2 regions of the Pseudarthrobacter sp. NPDC092419 genome follow, and region 1 is predicted to be linked to the other one. Evidence: riboswitches for the same ligand, from Rfam matches in the RefSeq annotation. Region 1 holds a riboswitch; the other holds the start of a gene.
What was found. A riboswitch is a leader RNA that binds a small molecule or an ion and turns the genes downstream of it on or off. The one in region 1 is predicted to bind cyclic di-AMP.

Region 1 (8,319 bases):
CCGGCACTCCAGGGCCTGGGACTGGAAAAACTGGGTTTCCCCCCTGACCACCAGGGGAACCTGACGCTCTCCACCGACACGACGGGCCTGGTCGAGGGAGCACCGGGCGAAGGTTCCTGGCTCTATGCAGTGGGCGACGCCGCGGGCAAACACCTCTTCACCCACCAGGGAAAGTACGAAGCACGCGCCACCGGCGACGCCATTGCCGCCCGGGCCAAGGGCGAACTGGACGGCACCCCCGCGGCGTGGAGCCGCTACGCCCAAACGGCCAACGACCACGCCGTCCCCAACGTGGTTTTCACCGACCCGGAGATCGCGGCCGTGGGCCGAAACCTGAAGCAGGCGCAGGACGATGGATTCAAAGCCTCTACGGTGGAGCTCCCCATCGAGGTGGCCGGCTCGTCCCTGCACGCCGAAAACTACCACGGCTGGGCGCAGCTGGTGATCGATGAGGACAGAAAGGTTCTCTTGGGCGCAACATTCACCGGTCCGGATGTGGCCGAGCTCCTGCATGCGGCCACCATCGCCGTCGTGGGCGAAGTGCCATTGGATCGGCTCTGGCATGCAGTCCCGTCCTACCCCACCATCAGCGAGGTGTGGCTGCGACTCCTCGAAAAATACGGGCTATAGGAGAACCCAACGGCGGGCACGTCGGCAAGGAGCCCGCTCCCCAATGTTTTCGGGGGATGATTGATCACATGCGCCACATGGGGAACAGCGGAAAGTTTGCGGTCATCACCGGTATTGTCGCGGCCGGACTCCTGGTGCTCACGGGGATGACACTGGCGATGCCGGTGTTCGTGGCCTTCGCCGGCGTCCTTGGACTCGCCTACCTGGCCTGCATCCTGGAACTTATCCTTCGCCGACGCCACGTGATGCTGGTGCTCGGCGGGCTGTTCACCAGTCTCGCCATAGCCGGATCCCTGGCATTCCTGGGCACCTGGGAGCTGTCATTCGAAGGCCAGTCCTCCCTCATCGGAACACCGCTGCCCACGGACGATCCCGACACGTACTTCGTCCTGGCCGCAGGCTCGCTTGTCGCTGCCATCGCCGTCCTGTTCACGGGCGCCATTTGGCCCGGGCGTGCACCCGCGGGGAAGACCCAGCGGAAGCCACAGGCTCGCCGGGCACCGGCAAGGCAGGGCACAAAGCGGCCGGCGGGGCAGCGCAACACCCAGGCACGCGCCACCCAGCCACGGCCTGCGCAACCACGCACTACGGCGGGCGGCCGCGCTCCAGTGCGGCAGACGCCGTCGTCCGCGCAACGGCAAGGGTCCGCCCAACGGCAAGGGTCCTCCGCCAAGGCGACAGCTAAGCCAGGCGCAGCGGCAAGGGGCACTGCGAAGCAAACCCCGCCCAAGCAGCCGGCCCGGAAACCGGCGCCGCGCCGCTGAGGCATCCAGCCGCGGCAACCGCGGGCAGCTGCACGCGGCGAAGCATCATGGCCGGTCAGTCCGGGCTCAGTGCGCGCGCGGAACCTTGAACCGGGTTATGCGGGCGTCCTGGCCATCCAGTTCGGCCCACGGCTTCTCCGTCTCCAGGACAGTCAGCGCATTGGTCGGGTACCGGGTGGCAGCATCCATGTAGGCGTCGTGGTCCGAGTCGCGGGAGGCCAGGTGCATGGCGAGATCCTGGACGCCGGGGAGGTGCGTGATCAGCATCAGGGTCGTCACGGTGTCCGGCACATGGTTGACCACGGCGAGCATCCCGAGGGCCGACGCCTCGTACAGCCCGTCCTCCAACTTGGGCGTGGGAGCCTTGTCCCCGAGTTCCGAGCAGACCCACGTGCAGGTCTGCCGGGTGCGCAGCGCGCTGGAACATAAGATGAAGTCCGGCACGATGTTGTGCTTGAGCAGCCATCGGCCAGCCAGCGGCGCTTCACGGTGGCCCCGCTCCTCAAGGGGGCGTTCATGGTCCGCGACACCGCCGGGCCAGTCGGCCTTGGCATGCCGCATCAACACAAGACGCCGCAGATGGTGCTCACTCATGGCCCCAGCTTAAACCAAACCGCGGCGGCCAATGCCGGGAGGTCCCCAGCTAGATCGAGTATTCCGGAGCGGCCCAGACAACAACCTCGGGGTGCTCGTAGAACCGGTAGCCCTGGCCCCGCACGGTGCGGACGGTATTGGCGAGGCGGCCCAGCTTGGAGCGAAGGCGGCGGATGTGGACGTCGATGGTGCGCTCGTTGGGCACCTCCTCGGCGTTGCGCCACAGGCCCTCGAGGAGCTCGTCGCGGCCGACGGTACGGGTGCCGTTCTCCACGAGGTAGTTCAGGAGTTCGAATTCCTTGAAGGTGAGGTTCAGGGATTCGCCGTCCAGGTGCACTTCGCGGCGGGCCAGGTCGATCAGGACGCCGGAGGGACGGGGCTCCTGCTGCGCAGGACGCGGGGTTTCGGTGCGCTGCCGGGCGTTGACGGTGGGGTCACCGAACGTTGAGCGTACGACGTCGAGGGCGGAACCGGGGGTGCCGGCGGGGGCTACGGCAACTGCTGCGTAGCTTTCGGCACCGGTCACGAGTGACTGGGCGTAGGCGCGGATTTCCTGGGCGAGCTTGGCGATGGAGGTGCCGGCTGCTGCAGCGGTTTCTTCATCGATGCCCATGTAGAGAACGAAGCCGCGGGCCACGTTGTCGTTGGCAACGGGGCGGACCGCGTTGGGCCCGGCCACCACGGGAGTGGGGGCCGTCATGGGCGCGGATTCTGCCGGCGGGACCGCGCGGAGCTGGCCGTACGAGTTGGGGTTGTAACCCTGGGGAACGTAGCCCGGGGCCGGGAAGCTGCTTCCGGAGCCGACGGGAGCGGCCGCCGGACGCTGCCCGAAACCGGGACGGAATCCGGTGGATTGGGCAGCCTTGGCGGCGTTACGGACGGAGATGTGGACGTATCCGGATGCAACTGACATGAATGCTTACCTCAATGTGAATGGCCGTCATCGCGGCTCGAATGCTGGGTCCCCGCAATGCTGGGGAGGGGCGCCCGACGCTGGGCTAGTTGGGCGAATGCCTAAGAACTTCGGAGGGTGGGAAGGTCAGGCGTGCATTCGGCAACAGCGCATCTCAGCGGCAGCAGGTGTGCTGGGCCAAATATCTGCGACTGCAGGTGCTGTTGAGTTCTTGTTCACATTGGAAGTGTGACGCGTAACAATGCCAACTTGCAAGTAACAATGGACGAAACCGTCCGCATTATGAGACGAAATGGGCTAGTGTGCCGCAGATCACGATTCCGGTACTCGGCAGTAGCCGCGCTCAAAATGCCATGACCCGACGGTAACCGACACCCACGCAGTGCTTTATTTGAAAAATTGACCATCCGGGCCGCTTTAATTCATCATCCAGCGCGGGCATGAAATTGCCCCGTCTATGAGGGTTCGCTGTCCAGCCGGACCCGAATTTGGACTCCCATCGGACACCATGCGGACGGCCCCCGGCGTTCCGAATGCACCATTACGCTGAGATTCACAGCCGGCTCACAGGAAGCGTCAAGCCCGGCAATAACGAGCGGTCGGAGAGTTGTTGCATGGCCACCCTGCACTCCATGACCAACAACCTGCCGCAGCTCTCCCATCCGGACGGCTCCCCCATCCGAGCCCTGGTGGTTGATGACGAACCCAGCCTCGCCGAGCTGATGAGCATGGGCCTGCGCATGGCTGGCTGGTCGGTGGCCGTTGCCGCCGACGGCCCCCAGGCCGTGAAGCTCGCCAAGGACTTCCGTCCCGACGTCCTGGTGCTGGATGTGATGCTCCCGGGGTTCGACGGTGTTGAGCTCCTGGGCAGGGTCCGGGCCTTCGCTCCTGAAGTGCCGGCGCTGTTCCTTACTGCCAAGGACGCAGTCCAGGACCGCATCGTGGGGCTTGCGGCCGGCGGTGATGACTACGTCACCAAGCCGTTCAGCATGGAAGAGGTACTGCTGCGCCTGCACCGCCTGGTGCAGCGCTCCGGCGTGGCCGCCATGGACACCGCCGAGCTCGTGGTCGGAGACCTCGTCCTGAATATCGACACCCGCCAAGTAACCCGCGCCGGCGACGAGGTCCAGCTCACCGCAACCCAATTTGAGCTGCTCCGTTACCTCATGGAGAACCCTAAACGCGTGATCAGCAAGGCCCAGATCCTGGACCGGGTGTGGAACTACGACTTCGGCGGCCAAGCCAACATCGTGGAACTGTACATCTCCTACCTGCGCAAGAGGATCGATGCCGCCCACCCGCCCATGATCCACACCGTCCGGGGTGCCGGGTACGTCATCAGGCCGGCGGACTAGATGGCATCCTCGCCGCGCACCCCCGACCCACGGAGTTGGCGGAAGCCCGCCAACTGGCACCTCCGCACGCGGCTGACCGCCTTGGCCATGGGCCTGCTCATCGCGATTTGCGGGGCAGTGGGCGTGGTCAGCTACGCCTCGATGGATACCTTCCTGACCCACCAGCTTGACGGCCAGCTGACCCAGGCGGCGGATCGGGCCAACGATCCGGGCCGGCCGCACATGGACGGCGCCATCGGGCGGGACCCGCTGGATGCCCGGGGACAGAGCGTGGGCACGTTGAACGCGCGCATCGTGGACGGCCAGGTCCACAGCGCTGGCTTCCTGGCACCGGACACCACACGATCACCCCTCTCGGCGGCGGACAAGGAGGCACTCCTGGCGCTGACGGCGGGCTCCGCACCGGTGGACCGGAAGCTGTCCAGCGGCAACTATCGTCTGGTCGCGGCCCAGACCTCCTTCGGCGACGTTCTGGTGACCGGCCTGCCGCTCAATGCCAAGGAAAGCACACTGGCCTCCCTGGTGTGGACCTTCCTCCTGGTATCGCTCGGGGGGCTGGTGCTGGTCGGCTTCGCCGGCACCGTTCTGATTCGCCGCACCATGAAGCCGCTGGAGCAGCTCTCCGCGGTGGCCACCAAGGTTTCGCGCCTTCCGCTGGACGCCGGCGAGGTCGCCCTGGCGGTGCGGGTGCCGCCGTCGAACGCCGATCCCGGAACTGAAGTGGGCAGCGTAGGCCACGCGCTGAACCTCATGCTGGACAACGTGGCCAACGCGCTACAGGCGCGGCAGCGGAGCGAAACGAAAGTACGGCAGTTCGTGGCGGACGCCTCGCACGAACTGCGCACTCCCCTCACCGCGGTCCGCGGGTACACCGAGCTGCTCCGCCTGACCGAGCATTTCACCCCGGACGGAGAACGGTCGCTGGCCCGCGTGCAAAGCCAGTCCGAGCGCATGACCGCCCTCGTGGAGGACCTGCTGCTGCTTGCCCGGCTGGATGAGGGGCAGCCGCTGAAGCTGGCGGACGTGGACCTGACCCAGCTGGTGGTCGAGGGCGTCAGCGACGAAAAGGTGATGGCGCCGGGGCACAACTGGCGGCTGGAACTGCCCGGGGAGCCGGTGGTGGTAAACGGCGACGCCGCGCAGCTCCGACAGGTCCTGATGAACCTGCTCTCCAATGCACGCAAGCACACACCGGCCGGCACCACAGTGGTGGCGGGCGCCCGGCTGGCATCCGCGGATACGGCGGAGATCACGGTAACGGACGACGGCGGCGGCATTCCACCGGAGTTCGTGGACCAGGCCTTCGCCAGGTTCGCCCGCGCAGACGCGGCGCGCAAGGGCGCCAGCGACCAGCCCGGTGCGGCCGGAACCGAGGGGACCAGCGGTCTTGGCCTGTCGATAGTGCAGTCCATTGTGGAAGCTCATGGCGGGACCGTCAGCGTTGAGTCACGGGCCGGCTGGACGAGGTTCGCGGTAAAGCTGCCCACTACGCCCCGGTGAGGTGGTTAGACAATGGCGACGCGCCGCCGTCGTGATCTCTGTTACCGAAATGTGACTTTGCCGTAGATCTCCTGTACCGTCGAGTGAGTGCGCTTCCGTTCGTGGCGCATGTCCGGATGACGCCGAGCTCTGCCGCTTCCCGGACTCCGATAGACCGATGGCAGAGGCGGGGGACCCACCGTCCCGGGCGATTTCAGGCCCTTGGGGTTAAGCCAGCACGTGAATGTTCCGTGCGGCCGGATGCCCTCATCCGAACCCGACAGCTAACTCCGCAGGTGTGAGAGGCGATCCATCATGTCTGAATTCCAGGTAGAACCGCGCCCAAAATCCGGCGCATCCAGCCGCGCGGACGCGCGCGCCGCCAAGCGCTCCCGGCGCGGCACCTTCCCTGCACTGGGTAAGAGGGCTGCCGTGCTGGCCGCGTCCTGCGCACTGCTGGTGGGCGTTGGTGCAGCAGGCCAGGCCACCGAATCGATGACGCGCACTTCGTCCACCGAGGCCACCGCCACGCAGCTCTCCCCCAATGAGCAGCAAGCGCAGCTGGGGCTCGAGAAGAGCGAACTGCAGGCCGCCGCGGCGGAAACGGCTGCTGAACAGGCTGCCGCTGCCAAGACTGCAGCAGAGAAAGCCGCCGCCGCGAAGACTGCTGCAGAGAAAGCCGCCGCCGCCAAGGCCGCTGCTGCGAAGGCTGCCGCTGAGAAAGCCGCGGCCGAGAAGGCCGCTGCGGCAAAGGCCAAGGCTGCGAAGCCGGCTGCGGTGAATGACCCCGCAGGCGCGCAGGCTTACGCCGCAAGCCAGCTGGCGAGCTACGGCTGGGCGCCGGACCAGATGCAGTGCCTGAAGACGCTGTGGACCAAGGAATCCGATTGGAAGACCACGGCGACCAACCCCAGCAGCGGCGCGTACGGAATCGTCCAGTCGCTGCCTGCCGAGAAGATGGCAAGCGCCGGAGCCGACTACGTCACCAACTACCGCACTCAGATCAACTGGGGCCTGGACTACATCCAGGAGCGCTACCAGTCACCGTGCGGGGCGCTGAACTTCCACTACGCCAACAACTGGTACTAAACCCGGCCAGCTACTGAACCAAGCTAACCTGCGATGCCGTACAGGCGGTCGCCGGCGTCGCCCAAGCCGGGAACGATGTAAGACTTCTCGTTGAGCTTCTCGTCGATGGAGGCCAGCACGATAGTCACGTTGGCGCCGGAAAGCTCCTCCTCCAGCTTCGCCAGGCCCTCCGGGGCGGCCAGCAGGCAGATGCAGGTGACGTCCGAGGCGCCTCGCTTGAACAGGAACTTGATCGCCTCGCGGAGGGTTCCGCCGGTGGCCAGCATCGGGTCCAGCACGAAGATCTGGCGGTCCGTCAGGTCCTCCGGCAGGCGTTCCGCGTAGGTAATGATGTCCAGGGTTTCCTCGTCACGGGCCATGCCCAGGAAGCCCACCTCTGCCGTGGGGACCAGTTTGGTCATACCCTCGAGCATGCCGAGGCCGGCGCGAAGGATCGGAACCACCAGGGGCGTGGGCTTGGTGAATGCGGTGCCCACGGTGGTGCTGACGGGGGTCTCGATGGTGACCTCTTCGGTGCGGACCTCGCGGGTGGCCTCGTATGCCAGCAGCGTGACCAGCTCTTCCGTCAACTGCCGGAAGACCGGCGAGGGGGTGTTCTTGTCCCTCAGGACGGTGAGCTTGTGGGCGACCAAAGGGTGGTCAACAACGAGAGTGCGCATGGGTCAAAACTATCACCCGGCGTGATGGTCTCCCGGGCTGCGGCCGGCAGCAGGCTCGCTGTGGTCCCCGTGGCGGTCCCGGCCGTGGTCGTGGATTTTCTCTGCCACGACGTCCCGCACCACGGGGTGGTCGAACGTGGGAGCGGGACCGACGTGTTCCTTGCGCCGGGTCAGGTGAAACAGCCTGTGGGCCAGGATCACCAGGCCCACCCACGCACCACCGAGCAGCCACCCGGCGGTGACGTCAGTGAGCCAGTGATGGCCCAGGAACACCCTGCTCAGACCCATGGCGATGATGAAAATCACGCCCGCGGTGATGGCCGTGACGCGCACCCAGAGTTGATGGAACTGCAGGCACAGGACGTAGAGCAGCACGCCAATGACCACCGTGGTGTTAAGCGTGTGGCCGCTTGGGAATGACGGCGAGTGCTCAAACGGCGGGACGGCTTCCGAGTGGTCCGGCCGGGTCCGCCCAACCAGCCGCTTGCCGACGGTGGTGGCGTAGATGGAGACGGCGGCAGCACCGCCCACCAGGATGATTGGCCGCCACGTCCTGCTGAGGAAGGTCAGCCAGGCGGTGAGAATGCTGGCCAGGATGGGCATCCCGACGCCACCGCCGATATTGGTGAAGCCGGTGACGACGGCGTCCAGCTCCGGGTTCCGGAGGGTCTGTGAGTACTCCAGCGCCGGAATGTCGAGGTTGGTGAGACCTTCGTCGTCCACCACGTTCGAATAGACCTCTGCTCCCAGGAGCGCGAGTGCCACCACCAGGCTGCCGCCGATGAGCATTGTCAGCCAGAGGGCGGCATAAGGTTTTATCCATTTGTCCATGCGGT
Region 2 (8,319 bases), on a different contig from region 1:
ATCAGCGTGCCGCAGGGAACTTCCTGGACCTCCGGCAGCGTGCCGTGTCCCAAGGCTGCCAGCAGCGGCGCGCCCACGGTGGACAGCGCCATCATGGCGGCGAGGGGGTTGCCGGGAAGGCCAATCACAAACCGGCCGTCCTGCAGCTCCGCCAGCACGGCCGGGTGTCCCGGCCGCATCGCAACGCCGTCAATGACCAGGCGGCCACCAAGCTCGGCTACGGCCCGGCGGAGGTGGTCGGTGCCGGAGCGGCCGGTGCCGCCAGTGGTGATGACGACGTCGGCCGGCAGCCCGGGCGCGCCCGGCGCCTCCGGGACAACGTCCTCCAGGGCGGCCAGCCACTCCTCATACGAGTCGCCGATCCGCTGCCGTCCGCCCGGGATGCCGCCGAGCATCTCCACCACGGCAGGGAGCTGGGGGCCGAAAGTGTCGCGGACCGTGCCCGGCTCGGGAACGCCGTGCTCCACCACCTCTGAACCGGTGAGGATGAGCCGGACCACGGGTTTGCCCTGGACCTGCAGTTCGTCATAGCCGGCCAGGGCGGCCAGTGCCAGGTGGGCCGGGTTCAGGACCACGCCGGCTTTGACCAGGACGTCCCCTTCCTGGGCTTCCTCGCCGGCCTTGCGGACGTGCTGGCCGGTCCGCGGCTCCCCCGGCCGGGCGCTGCCGCCGGTGGTAAGGATGGGCAGACCGTCCTCGTCCTTGGCCAGGACCGCGCTTTCGGTGCGGAGCACGGCCTTGGCGCCGGGCGGGATGAGCCCGCCCGTGGCGATGGGGCTGGCCTGGTGAGGAGCCAGCCGGGTGCCCGGCTCGGTGGTGATCCAAGGTCCGGTGCCGTTGACTGCCCAGCCGTCCATGGCGGATGACGCGTAGTGGGGCATGTCCTGCAGCGCCACGACGTCCCGGTCCAGCCGCCGGCCCAGCGCCAGTTCAAGCGCGACGGGTCCTGCGGGGATGGGCCCGGCCGCGTCGAAGGCGGCCTGCCGCGCTTCGGCCCATGTGTGTGCCGCGTGGTGGTGTCCGTAGTCCGCCGTTTCCCCCTGGGTTTCCCCGGTCATTCTCCGGGAGTCTCCGGCGCTTCGGCATCGTAGGCGCCTGCCAGCTTCTTGGCCACGGACAGGGCGGATTCCATCGCGGCGGCATCTACGGTGCGGCCCTCGCTGGTGGAGAGGCCCGCGGCCAGTCCGGCGATGAATGTGGTGAGGGGCGCTGCCGGGCGCACCACCGAGTGGGCCGCGACTCCGGCAAGGCTCAGGATGGCGTTGATGTCCACCTGGACATCCTCCAGTTCATAGGCCTGGAGCAGGGACCTGCACCATTCCTCGAGGGTTTCTTCCTGGCTTTTCACGGACTGCCTCCCAAGTTGTCTGCTGCCGCGCCGGTCCCGGGCTGTGGGCCGGGACCGGCGGCAATTCCTAGTGCGGCGGCATCATCCCAGGTGTCCACATCAGTGGTGGACCCGGCGGGGACGGTGACAAGCTGCAGGTCCAGACTAGCAAGCAGCGAGCGCACCGACGCGTTGGTTAGCGCCCCTTCGGCCGACAGGGCGTCCACCGCGTTTTGTAGCGCAGCCGTGCGATAAAAACCTGCCAAGGGCTGCATCCTGCCGTCCCTGGTGGCGGCGACCACGCCGTCGGGGACCTCCGCCGGCGCGGCAAGTTCCGCGAGAAGGCACACGACGGCGGCTTCAGCGCGCGGCATGTCGCAGGCGAGGACCAGGGTAAAGGCCGCCGGCGCCAGGGCCGGGTCATCGGCAAGGGCCGCCAATCCAGCCCCGATCGCGGCCGCCGGACCTGCGAAGGGAGGATCTTCGCGGCAGCACAGGACGCCGGGCGGCAGCATCCCCGGGTCCGGGCCCACCACTGCCCTGCGCGAAGCCCCTGCCGCAGCCTGCAGCGCGCGCTCAAGGAGGGTGCCGCCGTCGTAAACCAACGATTGCTTGGGCGTCCCATCCAGCCGGGAGGAGCGCCCGCCGGCCAGGATAACGGCATCGAAGGCGTGCTGGTTGTCCACTCCCCTACCCTAGCTAATGGCAGCACGGCGGTGCCGAAAGTGTCAGGCAGCGCGTTCGGGAAGGAGGAAGGGATCCCAGTCGGGCGCAGGCTTCTCGAGTTCCTTAATCTGCCAGATGGTCCCATGGGGGGGCTCGGGAACGAACCGCAGCTTCCACCCCATCTCCGCGGGGGTGTGGTCCCCCTTGGCGTTGTTGCAGCGCAGGCACGCAGCCACCAGGTTCTCCCAGGAATCGGCGCCGCCGCGTGACTTGGGCTGAACGTGGTCGATGGTGTGGGCCGCCTTGCCGCAGTACGCGCAACGGTGGCCGTCCCGGCGCAGCACTCCGCGCCGGCTGACGGCGGTGGACTGGTTATACCGGGGCCGGATGTAGCGGTTGAGGAGGATCACGGACGGGCGGCCCAGGATTTCCTGCGGCCCCACGACGGGGTCGTCCCCCTCGGCCACCACGCTTGCCTTGCCTGTGAGCACAAGCACCAGCGCCCGGCGGAAAGTGATAACCGCCAGCGGTTCATATCCAGCATTCAGAACGAGAGTGCGCATGCACGTACCTCTTCACGGCCGCACCCGTCAGGGGCACGAGGGCCGGCTGCCCTCGGCATGTCCGGGCTATGGATCGACACCACCAGAGTAAACAAAGATTTGCGTCATCAGCTAATCCGGCACGGAAATGCGGGCACGCAAAAGCCCTCCCCCGTGAGGAGGAGGGCTTCTGGTGAGCTGTCGGCTGCCGGTGTCGCCGGCCGAGGCCGATGCTAGTCGACGCGGATGAAGACGGGGCCGGAGCCAACGTTCGCGCTGAAGACCACGGTCTGGTTGCCGTTGTAGCCGCCGTGCACTGCCTGGCCGTTGCCGGCGTAAACAGCGATGTGGGCTACGCCCGCGCCGCCGTCGGCGTAGTAAATGAGGTCACCGGGCTGCGCTTCGGCTGCGCTGACCGTGCGGCCCAGGGAGAGGTAGCCGGCAGGCCAGTCATGGAAGTTGATGCCCACGGCGGCCAGGGAGTTGGTCACCAGCATGGTGCAGTCCTGGCTAACACCAAGCTGGGCGTATGCAGCGGAGAGGATGGCTGCACCCTTGCCGCTGGCGGAAGCCTTCGGGGCCGCCGGCGCGGAAGCCGTCACCGTGGCCGTCACCGGCGCTGCTGCCTCGGGCTCGGGAGCCGGCTCGGCTTCCTGCACCTCGACAACGGGCTCTTCCTCCACAACGGGAGCAGCTTCGGTGGTGATGGCCGGCTTTTCGAAGCTGATGGAGATGGTGGACGCCGCCGAAATGGGCGCATCCACAGCGGACTCGACTGTCAGGGCCGAAGCCGGGGCCGAATCGCGCTGGACGTTGGAGTCCGCAGCGTTGGCTGCGACGCCGCTGGTCAGGACAAGGCCGGAGGCGGCAGCGATGACTGCGGCCTGGCGGCCCATGCCGCCGGCATTGTCGCCCACGGTCTTGGCAATGACAGCAAGCGAGTTGGTCTTGGTGACCTCGGCGCGGTGCCGTGCGGTAGCACGAGTAGTCATGTTCTCTCTTTCGATTTCCTCAAGACCGCTATTAACAGCCCAGGGGCTTGGCGTGCCGGGATCTTGGGGGTACCCCGGCACCTCCCAAACGGGGATGTGCTGATTGGCGAAATACGTGTTTGAACCGGGCCTGCGGGCAGGCCCTCCTGAAACTACGGGTTGAGCGTGTAGTACACCGAGGAGCCGGTGGCGGCCACGGCGTGCAACAGGGTGCCCTGGCTGGGGTTCAGTGCGCTGACCATCATGCCGTTGCCAACGTAGATGCCCACGTGGGCACCACCGTTCTGCACCACCAGATCGCCCGGCTTGGGGGCGGCAGTGGGGGTCATGATGGACCATGCGTTGACGCGGGGGATGCTGATGCCGGCCTGGGCGTAGACCCACTGCGTGAAGCCCGAGCAGTCCCAGCCATTGGGAGAGGTGCCGCCCCAGACGTACGGGCGGCCAATGCCGGTGTAGGCGATACCGGCGATGCCGGAGGTGGAAGCGCCGGCAACTGCGCTTGATGCAGTCTCAGCGGCGGAGTCCGTGGTGGACTCCTCTTCCTCGGAGGTGGACTGCACCTGGACCGGCTCGATCTCCGGAGCAGCGGTGGTCTTGACCACCGGACGCTCGAAGGAAACCGTGGCGGTGGGGGCGGCCATGACGGCGGCGTTCTGCGCTCCGGACTCGGTGGAGGCCGAAATACCAGCGGTGGTGTCCGCTGCCGTGGCCGGCAGGCCCATGGTCAGAATGAGGCCCGAAGCTGCTGCTACGACTGCGGCCTGGCGGCCCATGGTCCCCGCATTGGCGCTAACGGCCTTGGACACGGAGCCCAATGGGTTGGTGCGCACCGTTTGCGCACGGTGGCGCGCAGAATTATGACGTGAAGACACGAAGGATAGCCTCTCCCAGTGCCTGCGAGGTGAGCTGTCGGATTCGGATGGGAGTCACCCGGCCGCGCGCTTCCTAGGAAGCTTTTACGGCTTAACCCCAAGGCCTTCCCACAAACAGAAGGCCAAAATTGGTTCCCCCGCCCCTGCCAGACGATGAAATGCGAACGGACCTTGAGCGGTGGCAGAGTTAGGCAATCCACTCAAGAGCGTCAACTTCGGAAAAGTTGACGCGTGTACGACGGTACAGGAATTAATAACCAATGTCACATTAAGGTCACGGGGCCTCAGCGTGTTGCGAGAGTAAACCCTCAGTTCCGGCTAAAGCCAGCCGGTGGGATCGACAACCTCGCCGTTGACCTGCACCTCGAAGTGGAGGTGGCAGCCGGTGGAGGCGCCGGTGGTTCCGCTGTAGGCGATGACATCGCCACGGCCCACAGTCTGCCCCTCTTGGGCGTTGAAGCCGGAGAGGTGGTTGTAGGTCGTCTCAAGTCCGTTTCCGTGGTCAATGACGACGCGGTTGCCGCCCCCGAAGTCGTGCCAGCCCACGAAGGTCACGGTACCGGTGGCGGCCGCCAGCACAGAGGTGCCGCACTGGGCCGCGAAGTCTTCGCCGCGGTGGAAGTCGCCGTAGCCTCCGGTGATGGGGCTCACGCGGTAACCGAACGGGGAGACCATGGTCAGGCTGGCCAAGGGTGCCCCCAGGCTGCCGACAGAGGCGGCGCGGGAGACGGCGCCGGCAGACTGGGCGCTCAGGAGCTGTTTCAGCTTGCCGTCCGGGTCCGCCTTGGTCACCACGGCGGAGCGGCTGAAGTCGATGCGGGCTCCCGCTTCGGCGGAGATTTCCGGCTGCTGCGCAGGCTGGGCGGCAACGGCGGGCACTACGTCCGGGGTACTGGTAGCCATCACGGGGCTGGTGGACGGGACAGTCACGGTGAGGACGAGGCCGGTGGCCGCCAGGGCGATTCCGGCTTTCTGCCCGATACCGCTCGCCGATGCGAACTCCGTGATCTGCCGGAAGGGGCCGCGCCGGCGGCGGGCTTCACGGTGGGGATCGCGGGGGCGCTCCGCGGAGATGACTTCCACAACCCGGGGGGTCGGTGAGGGGCCCGCAGCGCGGCGCCGGCCCCTGGAGGTCTGCATGCTCAAAAGAAGGTTTCCTCTCTGGAAAGCCTGCGAAGTTAGCTGTCGGATTCGGGTCAGAGAGTTCAAAGACCCGGTCCGCCGTAAGCAAACTTCTGCACAGAGCTATCCCGGGAGGATTTGCTGGAGAGGCTTGCTGCTGACGGACTTCACCCCAAGGCAGCCCCCGCTGCCGGTTGTGGTTCCCCCGCCTCTGCCAGTAAATGACTCGTGCACCTGATCCGCTGGCAGAGCTCGGCTCCGGATCAGGTAACGCTTGTGTATCAACGCTCGGGTTTTAACTATAGGGGCTTAAGCCCGTCAGTAACAATTCCGTTATAACCGTGTGGGCCGGGCCACGGCGGGGTACTAAGCGACTCGCGCAGTGCCACTAAACCACGGTGACGAAGACGTGCGCGGCCACCTCGGGCGGCAGTTCGAGTGCGCCCTCAATCCCCGGTACCCGTACCGAGATGTAGTCCCCTACCCGTTCCAGCGATACCTTGGCGCCGGGCCGGATTCCGCCCTCATCGAGCTGAAGGAGGAGTTCGGGCTCCACCTGGATGGGTTCGGCAAGCCGGCTGACGACCACGGCGGAAGCGGGCTGGTAGCCCTTCATCGCTTCGAGCAGGCTCACGGCGCCGTCAGGGGCTACCGGGCCGCTGCCGGCGGCCGCCGGCTGGTCGCCGAGGGCGTCGAGGCCCGGAATAGGGTTGCCGTACGGGGACTCCGTGGGGTGGTTGAGCAGTTCGTAGATCCGCCGCTCCACCCGCTCGCTCATGACGTGCTCCCAACGGCACGCTTCGTCGTGGACGTACGCCCAGTCCAGGCCGATGACGTCTGCCAGGAGCCGTTCGGCCAGCCGGTGCTTGCGCATGACTTCGGTGGCCCGCTTGCGGCCGGTCTCGGTGAGTTCAAGGTGCCGGTCACCGGAGACCACCACAAGTCCGTCGCGTTCCATCCTGCCGATGGTCTGCGATACCGTGGGGCCCGAGTGGCGCAGGCGCTCCGCGATCCGGGCACGGAGGGCGACGATGTTCTCTTCCTCAAGCTCCAGGATGGTGCGAAGGTACATCTCCGTAGTGTCGATCAGATCCGTCATCAAGCTCAGCTCCTCGAGCGCAGTACCTTGCGTTGTCCCACCGTAACGCCTTCAGCCGGGCGTGGTCCGGTGAAAAGCTTAGCCTATTTTGAATTTGTCCGAATAGTCGCCCGGGGGCTGCCGGCTGCCTGTCTCACTTGCTGGACTATGACGCACGCGGTTCCTGCCGGAACTCCCGTTCAGGCAGAATAAGGAGGGCCTGAGCCACCGCAGCCGGCCGCAGGCCAATCATCCGCCCGGACCATGCGCGTCCATGCCGAAACTGGAGCACCTGTGAGCGACAACAGCATCACTATTCCCGCCGACCTCCTGCCCGCGGACGGACGGTTCGGCGCCGGTCCTTCCAAGGTCCGCCAGGAACAGATCGATGCATTGTCCGCGGCTTCGAAGTCCATCCTTGGCACCTCGCACCGGCAGGCCCCGGTGAAGAACCTCGTAGGCTCCGTCCGGGAAGGCCTCAGCAGCTTCTTCCGCGCACCGGAGGGCTATGAAGTGGTTCTCGGCGTCGGCGGTTCCACCGCGTTCTGGGACGTCGCCACGTTCGGCCTGGTGGAACAGAAGGCCCAGCACCTCTCCTTCGGCGAGTTCGGCTCCAAATTCGCGGCCGCCACCAACAAGGCTCCGTTCCTGGACGCCTCATCCATCATCAAGTCCGAGCCCGGCACCCGCCCGGCGCCGCAGGCCGAAGCGGGCGTGGACGCGTACGCCTGGCCGCAGAACGAGACCTCCACCGGCGTCTACGCACCGGTTAAGCGCGTCGCAGGCGCCGACGAAGGCGCCCTGGTCCTGGTGGACGCCACCTCCGCCGCCGGAGGCCTGGACGTGGACGTGACCGAAAGCGACGTCTACTACTTCGCCCCGCAGAAGAACTTCGCCTCCGACGGCGGCCTCTGGCTGGGTCTCTTCTCCCCCGCCGCCATCGAGCGCGCGGCCCGCGTGAAGGCAAGCGGCCGCTGGATCCCCGACTTCCTGGATCTGCAGACGGCCATCGACAACTCGCGCCTGAACCAGACCTACAACACCCCGTCGCTGTCCACGCTGGTGACGCTGGACTCGCAGGTGCAGTGGCTCAACGCCAACGGCGGCCTTGACTTCGCCGCCTCGCGCACCGCGGATTCAGCGGGACGGATCTACAGGTGGGCCGAGGCTTCGGACTTCGCCACGCCGTTCGTCGTCAACCCGGACGAGCGTTCCAACGTCATCGCCACCATCGACTTCGACGATTCGGTGGATGCCGCCCAGGTGGCGAAGATCCTGCGCGCCAACGGCGTCGTGGACACCGAGCCATACCGCAAGCTGGGCCGCAACCAGCTGCGCCTCGCCACGTTCGTGGCCATCGAGCCCGCGGACGTCACCGCGCTGCTGGCCAGCATCGACTATGTAGTGGAGCGCCTGCGCAAGTAGCAGCGCAAGCGTTTAAGTACGACGGCGGCGCCCGGGTTCATCCCGGGCGCCGCCTTTGTCGTGATGCCGGAAGGTCGTAGCCGCTACGGTGCAGCAGCCCCGCCCTCCGGTGCGTCGTCGTCGTCCGCGTCAGCTCCGGCGGCCGGCGCGGAAGGTTCCTCCGCCGCCTCCTGCGGCTGTGATTCCTGTGGCTCCTGCTCCTGCGCGTCCTCGGGGCGGACACGTTCAGCCCACGGCACCCACTCTGGGGCGAGGATGGAGTCCTCGGACGGCAGCAGGCCCAACTCGTTCA

Region 2: linked by a shared signal. The riboswitch ahead of ACIQC0_RS03145 (M23 family metallopeptidase) and the one ahead of ACIQC0_RS05515 (hypothetical protein) in region 1 are both predicted to bind cyclic di-AMP.

What each region holds. Positions count from the first base shown of each region.
Region 1 covers NZ_JBIVQF010000002.1:446,910-455,228, reverse strand. The annotation lists gene ACIQC0_RS05545 (dihydrolipoyl dehydrogenase family protein) at 1-630, shown strand, start outside; gene ACIQC0_RS05540 (hypothetical protein) at 708-1,394, shown strand; gene ACIQC0_RS05535 (SixA phosphatase family protein) at 1,461-1,988, opposite strand; gene ACIQC0_RS05530 (winged helix-turn-helix domain-containing protein) at 2,038-2,901, opposite strand; gene ACIQC0_RS05525 (response regulator transcription factor) at 3,516-4,256, shown strand; gene ACIQC0_RS05520 (ATP-binding protein) at 4,257-5,756, shown strand; cyclic di-AMP (ydaO/yuaA leader) riboswitch at 5,867-6,045, shown strand; gene ACIQC0_RS05515 (hypothetical protein) at 6,051-6,824, shown strand; gene upp (uracil phosphoribosyltransferase) at 6,848-7,483, opposite strand; gene ACIQC0_RS05505 (phosphatase PAP2 family protein) at 7,496-8,314, opposite strand.
Region 2 covers NZ_JBIVQF010000001.1:696,827-705,145, forward strand. The annotation lists gene ACIQC0_RS03115 (molybdopterin molybdotransferase MoeA) at 1-1,058, opposite strand, end outside; gene ACIQC0_RS03120 (DUF6457 domain-containing protein) at 1,055-1,348, opposite strand; gene ACIQC0_RS03125 (molybdenum cofactor guanylyltransferase) at 1,345-2,013, opposite strand; gene ACIQC0_RS03130 (HNH endonuclease) at 2,056-2,556, opposite strand; gene ACIQC0_RS03135 (NlpC/P60 family protein) at 2,769-3,527, opposite strand; gene ACIQC0_RS03140 (C40 family peptidase) at 3,680-4,336, opposite strand; cyclic di-AMP (ydaO/yuaA leader) riboswitch at 4,408-4,606, opposite strand; gene ACIQC0_RS03145 (M23 family metallopeptidase) at 4,721-5,542, opposite strand; cyclic di-AMP (ydaO/yuaA leader) riboswitch at 5,555-5,792, opposite strand; gene ACIQC0_RS03150 (metal-dependent transcriptional regulator) at 5,913-6,623, opposite strand; gene serC (phosphoserine transaminase) at 6,897-8,027, shown strand; gene ACIQC0_RS03160 (DUF3027 domain-containing protein) at 8,111-8,319, opposite strand, start outside.